Regions from separate parts of the Kocuria sp. LUK genome, predicted to be linked through region 3. Evidence: riboswitches for the same ligand, from Rfam matches in the RefSeq annotation. Region 3 holds a riboswitch; each other region holds the start of a gene.

Region 1 (6,958 bases), on a different contig from region 3:
GGTCGTGGCCACCGACGTGCTGCTCGCGATCGTCGCGGCCGCCCTCGCGGTGGACATGGCCTACCACGGGCACCTGGACAACCTGGTGCTCATGGTCATCGTCTCGCTCGTGGGCTTCATCGGCTCCGTGACGGTCGCGCGCTTCGCGACCCAGACCGCCGAGCACGGGCGGTGAGCCCCGTGACCGAGACCGTCCTGGACGCGGCGACGGCCGTGTGCCTCGTGGTCGGCGCCCTGATGTCGCTGGCCGCGGCCGTGGGCCTCGTCCGCTTCCCCGACCTGCTGACCCGCATGCACGCCGGCACCAAGCCCCAGGTCTTCGGGCTGCTGCTGATGCTCACCGCGGTCGCCCTGGGCAGCCGCAACGCGTGGATGATCCCGCTGATCGTGCTCGGGTGGGTGTTCCAGCTGCTCACGGTGCCCGTCTCGGCGCACATGGTGGGGCGCTCGACCTACCGCACCAAGCACCTCAACCGCGACACCCTCACCCAGGACGACCTGCAGGAGGTGCTCAACCGCGTCGGCCCCGACGGACAGCACACTGACGGCCCCGGGCGGACGCGCTAGGCTGGGACGGATCCCAGGGGCCCCCGCCCCGGCCCGCGACCCAGAAGGAGCACCCGCCCATGAACACCCAGATCCTGCACCTGCTCGGCACCGGCGCCTCCCTCGGCGGCGTAGCCCTGACGAACAAGGTCCTGGCCGCCGGCTGGAAGAAGGTCACGGGCCAGGAGCCCCCGGCCAAGAACCCGGACCCGGAGGAGGCCTGGACGGGCATCATCATCTGGGCGCTGATGACCGGTCTCGTCGGCACGGTCATCAAGGTCGCCATCAGCCGCAAGGTCCACGAGCTGGAGAACCGGCCGAAGGCCACCAGCGGCTCCGAGGTCTGAGCCCGCGGCAGCGGTGCGCGAGGGCGGGGCTCCGCCCCGGGGAACCGGGGGCGGAGCCCCGCCCTCGCGCACGTCCGGGCGCGGACCCGCCCCGCGCATCCCGTCCGGAGCACCCCCGTCCCGGTCGCGACCGGCCCGGGTACCGGCCGCGGCTCCGGCGCAGTAGACTGGGTGGCACTTGAACGACAGGGGAGCGCACCCCGCCGGCGACGGCGGCACAGCGCTGAGAGTGCGGATCACCGCAGACCCTCGAACCTGCTCCGGTTAGCACCGGCGAAGGGAGTCGAGCACCTCGGGACGGTCGTGCGCGCCACGGCGCGCCGTGCCGTCCTCCCCTCCTGGCACCGATCGGCTCGCTGAGCCCAGGAGGCAACCGCCGTGAACACCACCGTCCACCGTCCCACGGACCGCACCCGCCCCGCGCGCCGGCTCTCGTGGCGGGTCGTCGACATCGTCGTCGCCGCCGTCCTCGCCGCCGTGTGCGCGGTCGTGTTCTGGGCCTGGTCCAACCTGCTCTACCCTTCCGTGGCCGCCGCCGCCACGGCCTACCCGCCCGCGACCGGGCTGATCACCGGCGGGTGGCTCGTGGCCGGCGTGCTCGGCGGGCTCGTGATCCGCAAGCCGGGCGCGGCGCTGTTCGTGGAGCTGCTCGCGGCCGTGCTGCAGGGCCTGCTCGGCACCCACTTCGGCTGGACCGTGATCCTCTCCGGCCTGATCCAGGGCCTGGGCGCGGAGCTCGTCCTCGCCGCGTGGCGCTACCGCCGCTTCGACGTGCTGGTGGCCGTCCTGGCCGGGGCCGTCAGCGGGCTGTTCCTGGGCGTGAGCGAGAACCTGATCTACAACTACGAGTGGGCCCTCTCCCACCAGGTCGTCTACGCCGTCCTCGCCGTGGTGTCCGGGGCCGTGCTCGCGGGGGCGCTGATGTGGGCCGCGGTCCGGGCGCTGGCGCGCACCGGCGTGCTCGACGGCCTCGCCTCCGGCCGGGCCGCGCGCCGGTGACGGCCACCGCGGCCGCGTCCGCCCGCGCCCGGCCCGCCGCCGGCGGCGCCCGGGTCGAGGCCCGGGACTTCGGCTGGCACCACCCCGGGCGGGAGGAGCCCTCCCTGCACGGGATCGACCTCGTCCTCGACCCGGGGGAGCGGGTCCTGCTCCTCGGTCCCTCGGGCGCGGGCAAGTCCACCCTCCTGCACGCCCTCGCGGGCGTGCTCCACGACGACGACGGGCAGGCCCGCCTCGGCGAGCTGCTCGTGGACGGCACGGACCCCGAGCGCGCACGGGGCCGGGCCGGGCTCGTGCAGCAGGACCCCGAGTCCGGGGTCGTGCTCCCGCGCGTGGGCGACGACACCGCGTTCGGCCTCGAGAACCTCGCCGTGCCCCGGGAGCAGATCTGGCCCCGGGTGCGGGAGGCCCTCGACCGGGTGGGGCTGGACCTGCCCCTGGAGCACCCCACCGCGGCCCTGTCCGGCGGGCAGAAGCAGCGGCTCGCGCTCGCCGGCGCCGTCGCCACGGACCCGGGCCTGCTGCTGCTCGACGAGCCGACCGCCAACCTCGACCCCGACGGCGTGCGGCAGGTCCGCGAGGCCGTCCTGGCGTGCCTCGAGCGCAGCGGCGCGACCCTCGTGGTCGTCGAGCACCGCACCGCCGTGTGGGCCGACGCCGTGGACCGCGTCGTCGTCCTGGGCCGCGACGGCGGGATCAGCCACGACGGCCCGCCCGCGGAGGTCTTCGGCGCCGCCGGCGACGAACTGCGCGCGGCCGGCGTGTGGGTGCCCGGCTGGGTGCCGCCCGCCCGCCCGGCCCCGCGGCCGGTGCCCGGGGCGCCGGAGCCCGAGCCGCTGCTCACGGGGGAGGACCTGGCCGTCTCCCGCACCCGCCCGACCCGGCGGCAGCTGCGGGCCCGCCGCCGGGCCGCGCGCACCGGCCGCCCGGTGGACGACGCGGCCGCCGGGCGGGACCTGCCCACGGCCGTCGCCGGGGTGGACGCCGTGCTCCGCCGGGGGCGGGTGCTCGCGCTGACCGGCCCCAACGGCGCGGGCAAGTCCACGACCGCCCTGACCCTCGCGGGACTGCTGCCCCCGGTCCGGGGGCGCGTCGAGGCCGCCCCCGCCCTGGCCCGCGGCGCCGGGCCGGACCCGTTCGCGTGGCCCGGGCGCGAGCTCGTGGCCCGGATCGGGACGGTCTTCCAGGAGCCCGAGCACCAGTTCCTGCGCCCCACCGTGCGCGAGGAGCTCGAGCACGGGCCCCGCCTCGCCGGCGCGGACCCGCAGGAGCGCCGCCGCCTGGCCGACGGGCTGCTGGCGCGGCTGCGGCTAGCCCACGTGGCGGAGGCGAACCCGTTCACCCTCTCCGGCGGGGAGCAGCGCCGGCTGTCGGTGGCCACCGTGCTGGCCACCGCCCCCGACGTGCTCGTGCTCGACGAGCCCACCTTCGGCCAGGACGCCATGACCTGGGCCGAGCTCGTGGAGCTGCTCCTCGAGCTGGTCGAGGCGGGCACGTCCGTGCTCGCGGTGACCCACGACGCCGAATTCGTGCGCGCGATCGGCGCCGAGGTCCTGGACCTGGCCCGCCCGGCGGCAGGAGCACGGCGATGAGCGCCCTCGCCCTCGCCCCGGCGGCCCGGCGCTCCCTGCTGGGCCGCACGGACGCGCTCGTGAAGCTGGGCGGGGCCCTGCTGCTGACGGCGGTGCTCGTGGTCAGCGCCGACCCCGTGACCTCCGGCGTCGTCCTGGCGGGGGAGCTCGTGCTCCTGGGACTGGCGGGCCAGCGGCCGCTGGCCCTGCTGGTGCGCGCCTGGCCCCTGGTGCTCGCCGCGCTGGTCAGCGGCTGGGGGACCGTGCTGCTCGCGGAGGACTCCGGGCCGGTGCTGCTGGACCTCGGCCTCACGCAGCTGTCCGCCGGGGCCGTGGCCGCCGGCGCCGCGATCGCCCTGCGCGGGCTGGCGCTGGCCCTGCCGGGGCTGCTGGTGCTGCTCACCACGGACCCCGCGGACCTCGCCGACGGCCTCGCCCAGACCCTGCGCCTGCCGGCCCGCTTCGTGCTCGCCTCGCTCGCGGCGCTGCGGCTCGTGGGCGTGCTGGCCGCCGAGTGGGACACGCTCGCGATGGCCCGGCGGGCCCGCGGCGCCGGCGGCGGCCGCGGCCCGCTCGCGGCGCTGCGCGAGTTCGGCGGGCAGGTCTTCACGCTGCTCGTGCAGTCGCTGCGCCGGGCCACCCGGCTGGCCGTGACCATGGAGGCCCGCGGCTTCGGGGCCGGACCGCGCACGTGGGCCCGGGTGCCCCGGCGGTCTTGGCGGGACGCGGCCGTGCTCGCGGCGTGCGCCGCGCTCGCGGCGGCCGGGCCGGCCGTGGCGGTGCTGGCGGGCCAGCACCGGTTCATCTGGTCCTGACCGGCGGCCCCGCTCGCCTCCGGACGGGCCGGTCCGGGGCGGCTGCGCGCCTGCGGCGCCCGGGGCCGGACCGTCCGGCCCCGGCGCCGTCGGGTGCCGCCCGGACGGGCCTCCTCCTGCCGGCCGGAGCGCCTCCCGGTCGCCGGGCCGCGGCTCAGGCGCCGGCGACCCAGCCGGTGACGAGGCGCGTGAGCTGCGGGTCGACCGGCAGCGGCTGGGCGTCGAGCCGCCGCACCGGGACGGCCAGCCGCACGCTGGAGACCAGCCACACGCCGTCGGCGGCGAGCAGGTCGGCCGGGTAGAGGGGGCCGTAGCCCAGCTCCCAGCCGTCCGCGCGGGCGGCGGTGAAGATCGCCGCCTGGGTGGTGCCCGGCAGGACCCCGCGCGAGGGCTCGGGGGTCACCAGCTCGCGCCGGTTCCCGCGGACCCGGGCGCAGACCACGGAGGAGGTCGCGCCCTCGAGCACGCGGCGGTCCTCGGCGGTGAAGACGGCGTCGTCGGCGCCGAGGGTCCGGGCGTGGCGCTGGGCGGCCATGTTCACGGCGTAGGACAGCGTCTTGGCCCCGGGCAGCAGCCACGGGTAGCCCGCGTCCAGGGCGGGGTCGTGCCCGCGCGGCAGGAGCACGGCGTCGACGCCCTCGCGGCGCTGGCGGAACGTGGACTCCGGGACGGGGTTCACGGTGACCCACGACCAGGGCCCGCCCTCGGGGGTGCCGCGGCTGATCGTGATCCGCACGCTGTGCTCGGTCCCCAGCTCCCCCCGACCGCCCGGTCCGGCGTGGGCGAGGGCGAGCTCGACGGCGCGCAGGCACCGCTCCGCGTCCGGGGCGGGCAGCTGGGCCAGGCGGGCGGAGGAGGTGAGCCGGCGGTGGTGGGCGGGGAACTTCCGCACCCGCCCGTCGACGGCGCGCAGGGTCTCGAACACCCCGTCGCCGCGGGTCAGGCCCTGGTCGTCGATGTGCACGAGCGGGACGGCGGGGTCGACGAGCGCGCCCTCGGGACGCTCGGCGTCGAGGACGACGACGGTGCTGGTCACGGGGTCCTCCTGGCGGCGCGGGTCAGCAGACGGGACCGGGGTGCAGGATGTCGACCCGGTCCCAGACGGGGTCGGCCTCCAGGTACGCGTCCTCCTGGGCGGCCCACCGGTCCCAGTGGCGGGCGTAGGCCTCGCCGTCGCGGGCGATCGCGCGGTCGAGGCGGAGGGCGGTGGGCAGCTCGACCCACACGGAGACGTCGAGCAGCTCGCGCGCGGCGGAGCTGCAGGCTCCGACGCCCTCGAGCACCACGACCTCGGCGACGCGGGTCAGCCGCGGGGTGCCGGGGGCCCCGGTGACCCAGTCCCAGGCGGTCCAGTGGGCGTCCCGGCCCTCGCGCAGCGGCACGAGCACGTCCGCCACGTACTCCTCGATCCCCGCCGCGAGGCCGTCCCAGCCCGGGTAGAGGTCCTCGAGGTGGAACACGGTCACGTCCCGCACGGGGCGCAGCACGGTGCGCAGCTGCTCGGCGAGGGTGGTCTTGCCGGCGCCCGAACGGCCGTCGATGCCCACCAGGAAGGGGCGGCGGACGGGCAGGGGGAGCAGCCGGGCGAGGCTCGTGCCGGAGGGGTTGGCCGCCGCGGTCGCGGGGTCCAGGTGGAGGTCGACGTCGATCACCCGAGGACGCGCCTCCGGGACCGGGGGGCGGAACGGTGGGGGGCGACCGGCGGGCGCGCCGCACGACGGCCCGCACCCGCGGTTGCGATCGGATACATGAGGGGCATTCTATGCGGGCCCGTGCGCCGCCGGGAAGTGCGGGTGCGACCCCGTCCGTGGGGTCGGCGGGGTGCGGCGGGTCCGCGGGGCCGCCCGGCGGAGGAGGGGGGAACTCCCCGTCCCGGGGGATGCGCGAGGGCCCGGCGGGAACCGTCCGGGTTCCTGCCGGGCCCTCGGGCCGGCGCGGGCCGCGGTCGCGGCGGGGACTCCGTCCCGGCCGCGACGGCGGATCAGCCGCGGGGAGCGCCGCCGCCCGGCCGCTGCCGGCCCTCGGCGTCGCCGGAGCCGGGACCGGTACCGGCACCGGCTCCGGAGGCGTCGTCGTCGGCGGGGTGGACGGACCCGGCGCCGTCGCGGCGGTGGGTGCCGTCCGGGCGCTGGCCGCCGAGGGACTCGATCCCCTCGGTGCCGCGGTACCACTCGGTGATGGCCGGGGCGTGGGAGTCGAACTCGTCGCCGGCGGCGCGGTTGCCGGGGGCGTGCTCGACGCGCAGGGCGAAGTCGTCGCCGTGCTGGTGGATGCCGTGGATGACGGCCTTGCGCACGGCCGAGCGGGCGAACCGGTCGCGGATCAGGGCCGGGTCGTTGAGCAGGTCGCGGTAGAACGCGACCATGAGGAAGGACACCACGATCGCGAAGGGCAGGGCCGAGACGGTCACGAGGTTCTGCATGCCGGCCAGGGCGTCGTCCCCGCCCGCGAGCATCATGACCACGGCGATCGCGCCCAGGCACAGGCCCCAGAAGGTGACGACGCCGCGGTGCGGCTCCGGGTCACCGCGCTGGGAGAGGGTGCCCATGACGATCGAGGCGGAGTCGGCGCTGGTGACGAAGAAGATGCCGATGATCACCATGGCCAGCACGGAGGTGAGGGCCCCCCAGGGGAGGGCGTCGAGCATGCCGAACAGGGCCGCCTCCTGCCCGCCCGCGCC
Region 2 (6,958 bases), on a different contig from region 3:
CCGCGGGCCGTCCGTCGTCGGAGCCGCAGGATCAGGCGGGCAGGATCACCCCGGCGAAGCGGACGAAGACCGTCCCGAAGACCAGCACGAGCAGGACCGCGCTCGCGAACCAGGCCCACGCGCCGCCGGCCCGGCGCAGGGCCGCGGGGGCGGGGAGCACGCCCGCCTCGAGGTTGCGGGCGGTGGTGTGCGCGAACAGCACCGTCTGCACGACCCACACGAGCATGCAGTACAGGCACAGGGCGTTGATCTCGAACGTGGTCTGCCACCACAGCCACAGCACGAAGGCCCAGCCGAGGGTCACGCCGATCTGCACGCACCACCAGTACCAGGCGGCGAACCGGGCGCCCGCGAGCACCGCGGCGGCGATCACCGCCACGACGGCGTAGGCGACGATGCCGATGAAGGGGTTCGGGAAGCCGAAGGCCTCCGCCTGCGGGGTGCGCATGACCGTCCCGCAGGACAGCCAGGAGTTGATGTCGCAGCTGGTGCGGTGACCGGCGTCGAGGAACAGCTGGAGCCGCTCGTAGACGAGGGTGGCCGCGCCGTAGAAGCCGAGCACCGCGGCGGCCAGGGCCACCAGCGCCCAGCGCCGGTCCGGGCGCACCGCCGGGGCGGGGGCGGTGCCGGGGGAGTCGTCGAGGGAGGACGTCGTCGAGGTCACGCCCCGATCCTAGGCGATGGGTCCTCGCGGTGGGCCGGCTCCGCGGGCTCCCGGCACCGGGAGGGACCGCCGGCCACCGCACGGGACCGGGCGTCGGCGCCGGTCGGGCGCCACAATCCGGCCGCGCGCAGGACGACTGTGCGACAATGGCCACGGTCGCACCCGCCCGTACGCGGGACGCGGCCCAGTCGGCCTCCGACCGCCGGCGCAGGACCCGCGGCTCTCATCGGATTGAGCGCGTCCCCGCCGGCCCCAAGACCGCTGCCCTCGCGAGCAGCGGCTCGGAGCCGCGGACTGGCTCGTCGCCGTCCCCGCCCGTTCGCGTGGCGTGCGGGACGCGGCGGGTACGCACAGGACTTCCGGCCGCCGCGTGCACCGCACCGGCGAAGCCGACCAAGCCGCTGCGGGCACCGGGTACGGACGGCGGACCGCGGCAGGAGCACATTTCGCACATGGATGCCGAACAGGTGAACCCGGCCGGGGCCCAGGACGCCCTGGAACCCGGTCAGCAGCACGCACAGGACGAGGCCCGCGGCCAGCAGCCGCCCGCCGGCGCGCAGGAGGCCCCGGCCACCGGTCGCGTCGGGCAGGACGCCCCCGGGACCGGAGCGGCCGAGAATCCCGCGGCGGGAAGCCCCGGGCAGGAGGCCCCCGTGGCCGAGCCCGTCGGGCAGGACGCCCCCGCGGGCGAGCCCGTCGGGCAGGACGCCCCCGGGACCGGAGCGGCCGAGAACCCCGCGGCGGGAAGCCCCGCGCAGGCGGCCCCCGCAGCCGGGCCCGCGGCGCACCAGGACCCGGCGAACGGCGCCGCCGCAGCTCCGGACACCGGCACCGCCGGTCACGGGGGTGCGGCCGCGGAGGCCGCCGGAGCGGGGACCGCCGCCGGGCCCGCCACGGAGACCGCCGCGACCGGCGCGGAGCCCGTGGCGGCCGGCGCCGAGCCCGCAGCGGCGCAGACCGCCGCGTCCCCGGCCGTGCAGGAGCCGGACGCACAGGAGCCGGACGCCCCGGCACCGCAGGGGACCGGCGCGGCGCGGACCGAGACCGACGTCCTCGACGTCGCCCCCGGAACGGCCCTGCCGGGCGAGCCCGAACCGCTGGCCGCCGCGCAGGAGGAGGCCGCGCCCGAGCACCCGGCGCCGAGCACGCCCGGGGCCGAGGAGGCGGCGGAGGACCTCGAGCCCGCCGGCCAGGCCGCCGACGAGGGACTGCGCAGCACCCCCGGCGACCGCGAGCCGGCCGCCTGGGAGCGGAGCGGCACCGGACCGCAGGACGCGGGACCGGACGCCGCCGAGCAGGCGTCCGGGACCCCGGACGCCCCGCACCGGGGCGCCGACGGGACGGCCGCACAGCGGCAGGACACCGACCGGCGCGCCGCGCAGCCCGCGGACGCCGACGGGACCGCCGCGCAGCGGCAGGTCACCGACCGGCGCGCCGCGCAGCCCGCGGACGCCGACGGGACCGCCGCACAGCGGCAGGACACCGACCGGCGCGCCGCGCAGCCCGCGGACGCCGACGGGACCGCCGCGCAGCGGCAGGTCCCGGAGCAGGAGTCCGGGGCGCCGGAGACCGAGCAGGACGAGGACCCCCTGACCGCCCTGAGCTCGGCCGTCACGGCGACCTCGATCATGTTCCACGCCCCGGACCTGGACCAGATCCGGCAGGCGGCGGAGGCCCGGGCGGCCCGCCGCCGGGAGGCCCGCCGCCGCCGCGAGGAGGAGGCCTCGTTCGAAGACCAGGGCGACGGCGTGGACGCCGAGACCGCCGAGGCCGAGGACGAGGGCGGGGAGCAGCCCGACGGACCGGTCACGAGCCGGCGCCGGCGCCGGCGCCGCCGCGGGGACGTCGACATGGAGCTCGTGGGCGGCAGCGACGACGACCCGCCCAACACCGTCACCCGCGTGCGCGCCCCGCGCGGCGCGGAACCGGCCGGACCCGACCAGGTCGTGGCCGTGAAGGGCTCCACCCGCCTCGAGGCCAAGAAGCAGCGCCGCCGCGAGTCCCGCCAGACGGGCCGCCGGCGCCAGGTGATCACCGAGGCCGAGTTCCTCGCCCGGCGCGAGTCGGTCGAGCGGCAGATGCTCGTGCGCCAGAAGGAGAACCGGATCCAGATCGGCGTGCTCGAGGACGGGGTGCTCGCCGAGCACTTCGTCTCCCACACGCAGCAGGACTCCCTGATCGGCAACGTCTATGTCGGCAAGGTCCAGAACGTGCTGCCCTCCATGGAGGCCGCGTTCATCGACATCGGGCGGGGCCGCAACGCCGTGCTCTACGCCGGCGAGGTCAACTGGGACGCGTCGCGCCTCGAGGGCGGCCCGCGCCGGATCGAGAACGCCCTGAAGTCCGGGGACTCGGTGCTCGTGCAGGTCACCAAGGACCCGGTCGGGCACAAGGGCGCGCGGCTCACGAGCCAGATCTCCCTGCCCGGGCGCTACCTCGTCTACGTGCCCGGCGGGTCGATGACCGGCATCTCCCGCAAGCTGCCCGACGTCGAGCGCAACCGGCTGAAGAAGATCCTCAAGGACCGGCTGCCGGACGGCGCCGGGGTGATCGTGCGCACCGCGGCCGAGGGCGCCTCGGAGGAGGAGCTCACCCACGACATCAACCGGCTGCGGGCGCAGTGGGAGCAGATCCAGGAGCGGGCGGGCTCCTCCAAGACCCTCGCCCCCGAGATGCTCTACGCGGAGCCGGACCTGACCATCAAGACCGTCCGGGACGTGTTCAACGAGGACTTCACGACGATGGTCGTCCAGGGCGAGGAGGCCTGGGACAACATCGAGGCCTACGTGACCTACGTGGCACCGGACCTCCTGGACCGGCTCAAGCGCTGGGACGAGGACGAGGACCTGTTCGTGCACTACCGGGTGGAGGAGCAGATCCAGAAGGCGCTGGACCGCAAGGTCTACCTCCCCTCGGGCGGCTCGCTCGTGATCGACCGCACCGAGGCGATGACCGTCGTCGACGTCAACACGGGCAAGTTCACCGGTTCCGGCGGCAACCTCGAGGAGACCGTCACCAAGAACAACCTCGAGGCCGCCGAGGAGATCGTGCGGCAGCTGCGCCTGCGCGACATCGGCGGGATCATCGTCATCGACTTCATCGACATGGTCCTCGAGACCAACCGCGACCTCGTGCTCCGGCGTCTCGTCGAGTGCCTGGGGCGCGACCGCACCAAGCACCAGGTCGCCGAGGTCACCTCGCTGGGCCTCGTGCAGATGACCCGCAAGCGCATGGGCACGGGCCTGCTCGAGGTCTTCTCGGAGCCGTGCGAGCACTGCGCCGGCCGCGGGGTCGTCGTCCACGACCACCCGCTCGAGGGCCGCGCCGGCGGGTCCGGCTCCGAGTCGCGCGAGCAGCGCCCGAACCGCACCGAGCGCAAGCGCAGCCGCCGCGGCGGCGCCGAGCAGCAGCCGCGGGCCGAGGCCCGCCCGGCCGAGGCGGATCCCGCGGAGAAGGCGAAGGCGGAGGCGGCCCGCACCGCGTTCGCGACCATCGCCGCCGCCACCCACCACGAGGTGCCGGCCGAGGCCGCCGCCGAGCACGCGGCGGCCGGAACGGCTCCCGCGGCGGAGGGGGCCCGGGGCGAGGAGAGCGAGGGCCGCTCGGAGGGATCCGGGCGCTCCCGCAAGAAGCGGCGCGGCAAGCGCAGCCGCAACCGGGGCCAGGGCGGCGAGTCCGCGCAGCGGCCGGAGCCCGGGGACCGTGAGGAGCCCCGCGGCGAGGACCGTGGCGAGGATCGCGGGGCCGCGCCCGAGCAGCAGGACGGCGCCGCGTCGCGCCTGACGATCAAGGGCGAGGTCATCGAGCTCCCGCAGGGCCACGCCGCGGCCGGTGAGCAGCCCGAGCGCCCTGCGGAGGGCGCCCGGCTGACGCTGGACTCCCTGGCCGACGCCTTCGGTGCCCCGGCGGACGCGCAGGCCGAGACCCCGGCGCGCCGTGCCCCCGAGCCGGCCCCGCGGCAGGAGCGTGCCCCGCGGGAGAAGCCGGCCCGCCAGGCGGAGCAGCCCCGCCGGCCGGAGCAGCCGCGGCAGGAGGAGCCGGCCCGCCCTGAGGAGCCCGCACGGCCCCGTCGTCGTTCCCGCCGGGCCAGCGCCCCGGCCGGACGGGCGGGCGAGGCGACGGTCACCGCCGAGGAGGCCGCGGCCGCCGAGGGCGCCCGCCACGTCGCGAAGCTGCCCGCCCGGCCCGCCGGGCAGGAGCGCCCGCAGGGCTCCGGTGCCCCGACCATCGTGGGCGTCGGCGTCAAGGCCGAGGACCTCACCAGCGGCCGCCCCGCCGGCGAGGGCTGAGCCCCGGCATCCCACCCTGCAGCACCCGGAAGGACCCCGGCCCGCGCGGCCGGGGTCCTTCCCCGTCCCGGACCCGGCGCGGCGACCGCGCACGGACCCCGGCCGGGCGGCCGGGGCCGTCCCCGCCCCGACCGCCGCACCGCCGGGCCCCGTGCCGGACCCGCCGCACCGCCGGACCCGCCGCACCGGTCCGGACCTGCCGGGCCCCGTGCCGCACGGGTGGCTAGACTGGCAGGACCACGTGACACGGGGTGCCGCGAGCAGCGGCTGAGATCACACCCGTCGAACCTGATCTAGTCAGTACTAGCGAAGGGATGTCGCAATGCGCGATGCCGTCTCCACCTCCCCGCCGCGGCCCGGGAGCGCCGCGCCCCCGGACCCCGCCCTCGCCGAGGCCGCCGCCGCGGCCCTCGAGCGGCTGCGCACGGCCGCCCCGCTCGTGCAGTGCATCACCAACACGGTGGTCGCCAACGTCACCGCCAACGTCCTGCTCGCCGTGGGCGCGTCCCCGGCGATGACCGACATCCAGGGGGAGGGCGGGGTGTTCGCCGAGCTCGCCGACGGGCTGCTCGTGAACACCGGCACGCCCTCCGCCGAGCAGCGCGGGGCGGCCTACGAGGCCGTCGGCGCCCGCTCCCGCGCGGGCCGGCCCTGGGTGCTGGACCCGGTGGCCGTCGGCGCGCTGCCCGTGCGCACCGCACTCGCCCGCGACCTGCTCGCCTTCCGCCCTGCCGTGGTGCGCGGCAACGCGTCCGAGGTGATCGGCCTCGCCGGCGGCGCCGGCGGCCGCGGCACGGACGCCACCGACGACGTCGACGCGGCGCGCGGGGCCGCCGCCGAGCTGGCCGCACGGGCCGGGTGCGCGGTCGCCGTGTCCGGGCCCGTGGACCTGGTGCGCTCCGCCGGTGGGGCGGTCGTGCGCGTCCCCCACGGGAGCGCGATGCTGACCCGCATCACCGGCGGCGGCTGCGCCCTCGGGGCCCTGACGGCCGCGTTCACCGCCGTGGCGGAGGACCCGGCGGCCGCGGCCGTCGCGGCCACCACCGTCTACACCCTGGCCGCCGAGGACGCCGCGGCCACCGCCGGGGGGCCGGGGTCCTTCGCCGTGAACCTGCTGGACCGGCTGCACGGGATCACCCCGGAGCAGGTCGCCGCCCGGGCCCGGCTCGTGCGCGAGGAGGACGGCCGGTGAGCGCCCGCCTCGATCCCGCCGCCCTCGTCCTGCACCTAGTGACCGACACCGCCCTCAGCGCCCCGCGCCGGGTTCCCGACGTCGTCGCGGCCGCCGTGGCCGGTGGCGCCGGCATGGTCCAGGTCCGGGACAAGCGCGCCACCGCCCGCGAGCTCACGGCCCTGCTCGTGGCCGTGGCCGAGCGCGTGGGCCGTGCGGTGCCCGTGCTCGTCGACGACCGCGCCGACGTCTACCTCGCGGCCCGGGCCGCGGGGGCCCCCGTGGCGGGGGTGCACGTGGGGCAGGCCGACCTGCCCGTCGAGCTCGCCCGCCGCGTCGTGGGCCCGGACGCGGTCCTGGGCCTGAGCGCGGCCTCGGCCGGGGAGCTGGCCGCCGCCTCGGCGCTGCCCCCGGGCACCGTGGACTACCTCGGTGTGGGCGCCGTGCACGCCACGCGCACCAAGCCCGACCACCCCGAGCCGCTCGGGGTCGAGGGCTTCGCCCGCGCCGCCGCCCGCACGGGCCTGCCGTGCCTGGCCATCGGCGGGGTGCGCGTCGAGGACGCCGCCCCGCTGCGGGCCGCCGGGGCCGCCGGGCTCGCGGTGGTCTCGGGGATCTGCGCGGCCCCGGACCCCGCCGCCGCGGCCGCCCGCTATGTGCGGGCCTTCGCCGCGTCCGGCCGTGCGCCGGGCGCCGGGCCGGACGGGCCGCCGGAACCGGCCGCGGCCGGCCCCGCCGCGGGGGAAGGGGCCCGATGAGCGCGCGCGTGCCCCGCGTCCTGGCCGTGGCCGGCACCGACCCCACCGGCGGGGCGGGCCAGCACGCGGACCTGAA
Region 3 (6,958 bases):
TCCCTCCGGCCGGCGCTCAGCGGGTTCCCCCGCGCAGCACGTCCACGTGCACGTGGTCGAGGTGGCGCAGGATCTCGTTGTCCGGGTCGGGGGCGTCGTAGTCCTGCCACTGCCCGCGCAGGCCGTGCACGCTCCAGACCCGGTCGTCGAAGATCACGTACTGCACCTCCAGCTCCTCGGCGTGGGCGACGAGCCAGTGCGCCAGGACCCACCCCTGCCGCCGGTTCTCCTCGGTCACCGGGCGGAAGAAGACGTCGACGGCGCGGCCGTCGTAGTGCGTCGACTCCGCCCCGTGCCCGGTGCCCACGCCACCGGGGGCGAAGCCGCCGAGGCTCTGCTCCCCGAAGACCCCGGTCATCGCCTCGAGCAGCCGCTGGGCGCGCGGGGTCAGGCCGGAGGGGGTCAGCTCCTGCGCCGGCAGGTCCTCGGCGGCCGTCGCCCGGCAGCTCAGGCTCGGGCCGGCGTCCCCGGGCGGGCCCTCGGCCAGCCGCTGCAGCACGGCGTCGTCGAGATCGGAGGTGTCCGGGGGAGCCTGCCCGCGGGCCGCGAGCGCGACCGCGGTGGTGGCCCGCTGCGCCTGCTCCCGGTCGAGCCCGATCCGCCCCTCGGCGGTCTCGACCGTGCACTCGCTGCCCCAGCCCGGCCCCGCGCCCGTGCGCAGGGCCTCGAGCAGGCCGGGGCCGAGGAGGGCGAGCGCTCCCGCGAGCGCCGCGAGCAGCAGCAGTCCCGCGAGCGGGCGCCCGGAGCGGCGCCGGTCCCCGGTCGTGGTGGCGATGGCGCACCTCCTCGGCATGCGGTCCGGAGCTCCCGTTCTAGCAGGCCAGGCTGGGTCCCGGCGGGGAGCGGCGCGGCGCCGGGGGACGATCCGTGGTCCCGGGTCCCTCGCCCGGCCCGCCGGGGCGGTGGACCGTGTGCAACGGCGGGTTCTTCGCGGAGGGTGAAGAACCGGCGATGTTCTGCTCCTGGACGGGGATGCGCAGGGCCGGCACTGGGGCACAGTGAGGTGCACCACGAACGGGAACGGCAGTTCCCGGGGGATCGAGATCCGGACGGCACCCCTCGACCTGGGATCCCCACCGCAGCTCCGGCCGGCTCCACCACGACCGGCCGGAGCTGTGCGGCACCGCCGGCGCGCCTCGCCGGCCGCCGATCCCGCACAGCGTCCCGCCCCGCCCGCCCGGCGGAGCGGGGCGCGGGCCCGCCCGGCGGGCCGCCCGAGACGAACACCCCTTCACCGGGGAGGAGATGACCCATGAACCGACCAGCCGTCCGTCTTCACGAGCACGAGGTGACGCCCGTGGGCCTGTGGGCCCTGCGCGCCGGGGCCCCCACCGTGGCCGTCGTGGTCTCGCTGAACTTCCCGGGGCTCACGCCCCGGCACCGCGACCTGGTGCGCCGCTACACGCGCACCGCGCTGCAGGCCCTCGTCGACGCGGGCGCCCGGCCGATCCTCGTCGACTCCAGCGCCGCCGCGCTGCCCGACCCGGCCGTCGCCGCGGCCGCCGACGGGCTGCTGGTGCTGGGCGGCGGCGACGTCGACCCCGCCCTCCACGGGGCCGAGGGGCCCGTGCCCGGCCAGTACGGCGTCGACCCGCGCGCCGACCGCTACACCCTGGAGCTGCTCACCGCGTGCCTCGACCGCGACGCCCCGCTGCTCGCCGTCGGCCGCGGCGCCCAGCTGCTGAACATCGCGTGCGGCGGGACCCTCGTCCCCGGCCTCGGCCCCGGGCACCAGGGGCACCCCGAGCGGGCCGAGGCCCGGGAGGAGGAGGTCGTGCTCGCGCCCGGCAGCCGCCTGGCCGGTCTCCTCGGTGCCGGGCGGGCCACCGTCCGCTCCGACCACCACCAGGGCCTCGCCGTCGTGGGCCCCGCGCTGCAGGTCGCCGCCGTGGCCGGGGACGGCACCGTCGAGGCCGTCGAGCACCGCCACCGCACCTGGGTCCTCGGGCTGCAGTGGCATCCCGAGGACGCCCACGGTCCGTGCGCGCACCGGCGGGCGCTGTTCGGCGCCTTCGGGGCGCAGCTGGCGGCCGGCCGCCGCCCGGCCGCGGGGGAGCAGCTGCTGGCCGCGTGATCCGGCGGGCACCGCTCCCGCACGAGGATCACCCAACCCGCGAGGGACACCCAGCCCCCGAGGGACACCCAGCCCGCGAGGGGCGGCGTCCGGCGGTTCTGCTTCCCGCAGAGCCGCCGGACGCCGCCCCTCGCAGTGCGTCTTCGCGGTGCGTCCCGGGGTGCGTCCCGGGGTGCGTGCCGGGGTCAGGCCGGCAGCAGCTCCCGCAGCCGGCGGGCGGCCGCCTCCGGGTCGGCGGCCTCCGTGACGGCCCGCACGACGACGGCGCGCCGCGCCCCGGCCGCCAGCACCGCCGGCAGGCGATCGGCGTCGATGCCGCCGATCGCGAACCACGGCACGGTCCCCGTCCGGCCGGCGGTCAGCGCGGCGGTCTCCTCGACGAGCCCGAGGCCGGTGGCCGCCCGCCCGGGCTTGGTGGGGGTCTCCCACAGCGGGCCGGTGCAGAAGTAGTCGACCTCGGGGTCCTCGAGCGCGGCGCGGGCCTGGGCGGTGCTGTGGGTCGAGCGCCCGATCAGCACGTCCGGGCCGAGCAGCGCGCGGGCCTGTGTGGGGGAGAGGTCGTGCTGGCCGCCGTGGAAGACGTCGGCGCCCACGAGCGCGGCGACGTCGGCGCGGTCGTTGACGGCGACCAGCGTCCCGTGCTCGGCCGCGACCCGCGCCAGCACCGCCAGGGCCTCGAGCTCGGCGTCCACCTCGAGGGACTTGTCGCGCAGCTGCACGACGTCCGCCCCGCCGGCGCAGACCGCGTGCAGGAACTCCTCGAGGTCGCCCCGCTCCGTGCGCGCGCCGGTGCACACGTACAGGCGGGCCGCGGCCAGCCGGGCGGTCCGCTCGCGGCGCAGCGCGCTCACCGGCGCGCCGCCGGGCGCACCGGGGGTCGTGACGGATCGGGGGGTCTCGGTATGCTGGGTCACACGCTGAACAGTAGTCCGTGAGGACGAGTTCCAGCGCGTTCTGCGGGAGCCCCGGACGGGGCTGAGAGGGCTTGAGCGCCGACCGCCACACCTGATGCGGGTCATGCCGCCGTAGGAAAGGACAGCCGGTGGACACCGTGCACCCTCCGACCACCTTCCCGCACCCGGCCGGGGCCGAGCACCTGCGCGCGGACGTCGCCGTGGTCGGCGCCGGCGTCATCGGCCTGGCCACCGCCTGGGAGCTGCGGCGCCGGGGGTGCTCCGTCGTCGTCGTCGACCCCGACCCCGGGGCGGGCGCCAGCCGCGCCGCCGCCGGGATGCTCGCCCCCGTCAGCGAGGTCCGGCACCAGCAGGACGCGCTCGTCCCCCTCATGCGCGCCTCGGCCGCCGCGTACCCGGGGTTCGTGGCCGGGCTCGAGGCCGCCGCGGGCGCGTCCGTGGGCCACCGCGCCACCGAGACCCTCGTCTGCGCCGCCGATCCCGCCGACCGGCAGGCCCTGGCCGACCTGCGGGAGCTGCAGCTGCGCCACGGCATGGAGGTGGAGGCCCTGCCGGTGCGCGCGGCCCGCGCCCTCGAGCCCGCGCTGAGCCCCCGGCTCGCCGGCGCCTTCCGGATCCCCGGGGACCACCAGGTCGACCCGCGCCGGCTCGTCGCGGCCCTGCTCGCCGCCCTCACCGCCCAGGACCCGCCCGAGGGCGCCCCGGCCGGGCCCGTCCGCATCGTCCACGACCGGGTCACGGCCCTGCGCCGCGGGCCCTCCGGCGCCGTGACCGGCGTGCGCCTGTCCCGGGGCGGGATGGTCTCCGCCGGCGGGACGCTCCTGGCCCCGGGCGCCGCCCTCGCCGCGATCGACGGGCTGCCCGCCGGGGCCCGCCCGCCCCTGCGCCCGGTGCACGGGGACATCCTGCGCGCCCGCCTGCCCGACGGGGCCCCCGAGCTGCTCGGGCGCACCGTGCGCGGGCTCGTCCACGGGGTGCCCGTCTACCTCGTGCCCCGGGCCGACCGCACGCTCGTGATCGGGGCGACCTCCCGCGAGGACGACCTCGCCGGGGCCAGCGCCGGCGGGGTGTTCCGGCTGCTGCGCGACGCCCAGGCGCTGGTGCCCGGCACTGCCGACCTCGAGCTCACCGAGGTCCTCGCCCGCGCCCGCCCCGGGACCCCCGACGACGTCCCCTGCCTCGGTCCGGTCCGCGACCCGGACGGGACCCCCGTGCCCGGGCTCGTGCTCTCCACCGGCTACTTCCGCCACGGCGTGCTGCTCGCCCCGCTGGCCGCCCGCCTCGCCGCCCAGCTGCTCGCCGGCGAGCCCGGCCCCGACCCCGCCGCCGACGCGCAGCTGCTGGCCACCACCGACCCGCAGCGCTTCGCCACCCCGTCCCCGACTCCCAGGAGCCCCCGATGACCGTCCTCCGCCTCAACGGCCGCCCGCACGAGACCGAGGGCGAGCCGACCGTCGCCGACCTCGTCGCCGAGGCCGTCGGCCGCCCCCTCGGGCCCGACGGCGCCCCGCTGGACGGCGGGCGCCTCGGGGTCGCCGTGGCCCTCGACGCCGCGGTCGTGCCCCGCAGCCGGTGGGCGACCACCACGGTGGGCGAGGGCCGGTCCGTCGAGATCGTCACCGCCGTGCAGGGAGGCTGAGCCCGTGCACCCCGCCTCCGACCCGCTCGTCCTCGACGGCGTGCGCCTGTCCTCCCGGCTGATCATGGGCACCGGCGGGCTGAGCTCCCTGCACACCCTCGAGCAGGCCCTCGTGGCCTCCGGCACCGAGCTGACCACCGTGGCCCTGCGCCGCTACGCCCCCGGCCGCGGCGACTCGCTGTTCGGGCTGCTCGAGCGCCTCGGCATCCGGATCCTGCCCAACACCGCCGGCTGCGCCACCGCCCGCGACGCCGTGCTCACCGCCGAGCTCGGCCGCGAGGCCCTCGGGACGGACTGGGTCAAGCTCGAGGTGATCGCCGACGAGCAGACGCTGCTGCCCGACGTCGTCGAGCTGCTGGACGCCACCGAGCAGCTCGTGGCGCGCGGCTTCCGGGTCCTCGCCTACACCTCCGACGACCCGGCGCTCGCCCGCCGGCTCGAGGACGTGGGCGCGGCCGCCGTGATGCCCCTGGGCGCCCCCATCGGCACCGGCCTGGGCATCCTCAACCCGCACAACATCGAGCTCATCGCCGCCCGCGCGTCCGTGCCCGTGGTCCTCGACGCCGGGATCGGCACCGCCTCCGAGGCCGCCCTGGCGATGGAGCTCGGCTGCGACGCCGTGCTGCTGGCCAGCGCCGTCACCCGGGCCCAGGACCCGGTGGCCATGGCCACGGCGATGCGCCACGCCGTGACCGCGGGCCGGCTCGCGGCGGCCGCCGGGCGGATCCCCGCCCGCCGCCACGCCGCCGTCGCCTCCTCCCCGCAGGCCGGGCGGATCGGCGCGGATCCGTTCGACCCCGGTCCGGCCGATCCCGCGGGGGTCCCGGCCGGGGACCGGTCCCCGGTGGGGGAGCCCCGGTGAGCCCGCTGCCCCCGCTCGTGGACCCGGGCCCCGAGCTGACCCGCGCCGAGCTCGAGCGCTACGCCCGCCACCTCGCCCTGCCCCAGGTCGGGCCCCTCGGGCAGCGGCGGCTGCGCCGCGCCCGCGTGCTCGTGGTCGGCGCCGGGGGACTGGGCGCCCCGGTCCTGCAGTACCTCGCCGCCGCCGGGACGGGGGTGCTCGGGATCGTCGACGACGACGTCGTGGCGCTCAGCAACCTCCAGCGCCAGGTGCTCCACGGCACGGCGGACGTCGGCCGGCCCAAGGCCGACTCCGCCGCCGAGGCCGTCGCCCGGCTCGACCCGGGCGTGCACGTGCGCACCCACCCCGTGCGGCTGGACGCGGACAACGCGGTCGCGCTGTTCTCCGGCTACGACCTCGTGGTCGACGGCGCCGACAACTTCGCGACCCGCTACGTGGTCAGCGACGCCGCCGCACTGGCCGGGATCCCGTGCGTGTGGGGCTCGATCCTGCGCTTCGAGGGGCAGGTCAGCGTCTTCTGGGCCGGGCGCGGGCCCACCTACCGCGACCTCTACCCCGAGCCCCCGGCCCCCGGGGAGGTGCCCAGCTGCGCCGAGGGCGGGGTGATCGGCGCCCTGCCGGGCACGATCGGCGCGGTCATGGCCACCGAGGCGGTCAAGCTCGTCACCGGCGCCGGGGAGCCCCTGCTCGGGCGGGTGCTGCTGCACGACGCCCTGGCCATGACCTGGCGCGAGCTGCGCCTCGCGGCCGACCCCGCCGCCGCCCCCGTCACGGCGGTCGCCGCCGCCGAGGCCTCCTGCGGCGTGCCCGCGGCCGATGCCGGGCCGGCCACCGCCGAGAGCCTCTCCGCCGCCGAGCTGGCCGGGCTGCTGGCGCGCCGGGAGCAGGGCCGGACCGCCTTCGCGCTCGTCGACGTGCGCGAGGGGTGGGAGCGCGAGCTGGCCGCCGTCCCCGGTGCCGTGCACGTCCCCCTGGCCGAGCTGCTCGACCACGGCCCCGCTGCCCTCCCGCCCGCGGCGCGCGGGACCGACCTCGTGCTCCACTGCCAGGCCGGGACCCGATCGGCCCGGGCGCTCGCGGCGCTGCGCCCCGCCTTCGCGGGCCGGGAGGAGACCGTGCGCCACCTCGAGGGCGGGGTGCTCGCCTGGCTCGAGCACACCGGACAGGAGCTCCCGCGCGGGTGACGTCCCGGTTCCCTCCCTCGCGACTCCTCTCCTGCTCGCGAGGGGCGGCGTTCGGCGGTTCTCCCCTCCCGGAAGCCGCCGAACGCCGCTCCTCGCGGCCGGCGTGCGGGCGGAGCGCGGTGGGGTGGGCGGGGAGTGGCTCCATGTCACCGGGCGCAACGTGGAGCCGCTGCGCGCGGCCCGGGAGGTCACGGAGCGTAGCCGACTGCCGGACAGGGGCGTGCGCCGGATACCGTGAGGCGCGTCACTGTAGATGCTTGACCATGCAAGGAGGGTCGGCGGCAA

What was found. Region 3 has a riboswitch for thiamine pyrophosphate ahead of thiO (glycine oxidase ThiO). Riboswitches for the same ligand answer to the same signal wherever they lie in the genome.
Region 1: another riboswitch for thiamine pyrophosphate. It lies ahead of LQU92_RS12805 (ECF transporter S component); the one in region 3 lies ahead of thiO (glycine oxidase ThiO).
Region 2: another riboswitch for thiamine pyrophosphate. It lies ahead of thiM (hydroxyethylthiazole kinase); the one in region 3 lies ahead of thiO (glycine oxidase ThiO).

Annotation. Positions count from the first base shown of each region.
Region 1 is NZ_JAJMZI010000007.1:23,362-30,319, forward strand. Features, by position in the region: gene LQU92_RS12790 (monovalent cation/H+ antiporter complex subunit F) at 1-175, shown strand, start outside; gene mnhG (monovalent cation/H(+) antiporter subunit G) at 181-567, shown strand; gene LQU92_RS12800 (DUF4235 domain-containing protein) at 627-893, shown strand; TPP riboswitch at 1,071-1,192, shown strand; gene LQU92_RS12805 (ECF transporter S component) at 1,272-1,892, shown strand; gene LQU92_RS12810 (ABC transporter ATP-binding protein) at 1,889-3,484, shown strand; gene LQU92_RS12815 (energy-coupling factor transporter transmembrane protein EcfT) at 3,481-4,278, shown strand; gene LQU92_RS12820 (aminodeoxychorismate lyase) at 4,433-5,314, opposite strand; gene LQU92_RS12825 (uridine kinase) at 5,337-5,930, opposite strand; gene LQU92_RS12830 (BCCT family transporter) at 6,260-6,958, opposite strand, start outside.
Region 2 is NZ_JAJMZI010000001.1:38,432-45,389, forward strand. Features, by position in the region: gene LQU92_RS00195 (vitamin K epoxide reductase family protein) at 32-664, opposite strand; gene LQU92_RS00200 (ribonuclease E/G) at 1,117-4,953, shown strand; TPP riboswitch at 5,191-5,285, shown strand; gene thiM (hydroxyethylthiazole kinase) at 5,276-6,145, shown strand; gene thiE (thiamine phosphate synthase) at 6,142-6,882, shown strand; gene LQU92_RS00215 (bifunctional hydroxymethylpyrimidine kinase/phosphomethylpyrimidine kinase) at 6,879-6,958, shown strand, end outside.
Region 3 is NZ_JAJMZI010000004.1:1,424-8,381, forward strand. Features, by position in the region: gene LQU92_RS07915 (hypothetical protein) at 17-793, opposite strand; gene LQU92_RS07920 (gamma-glutamyl-gamma-aminobutyrate hydrolase family protein) at 1,253-2,074, shown strand; gene thiE (thiamine phosphate synthase) at 2,260-2,925, opposite strand; TPP riboswitch at 3,021-3,123, shown strand; gene thiO (glycine oxidase ThiO) at 3,117-4,391, shown strand; gene thiS (sulfur carrier protein ThiS) at 4,388-4,627, shown strand; gene LQU92_RS07940 (thiazole synthase) at 4,692-5,489, shown strand; gene moeB (molybdopterin-synthase adenylyltransferase MoeB) at 5,486-6,673, shown strand; gene LQU92_RS07950 (TIR domain-containing protein) at 6,958-6,958, shown strand, end outside.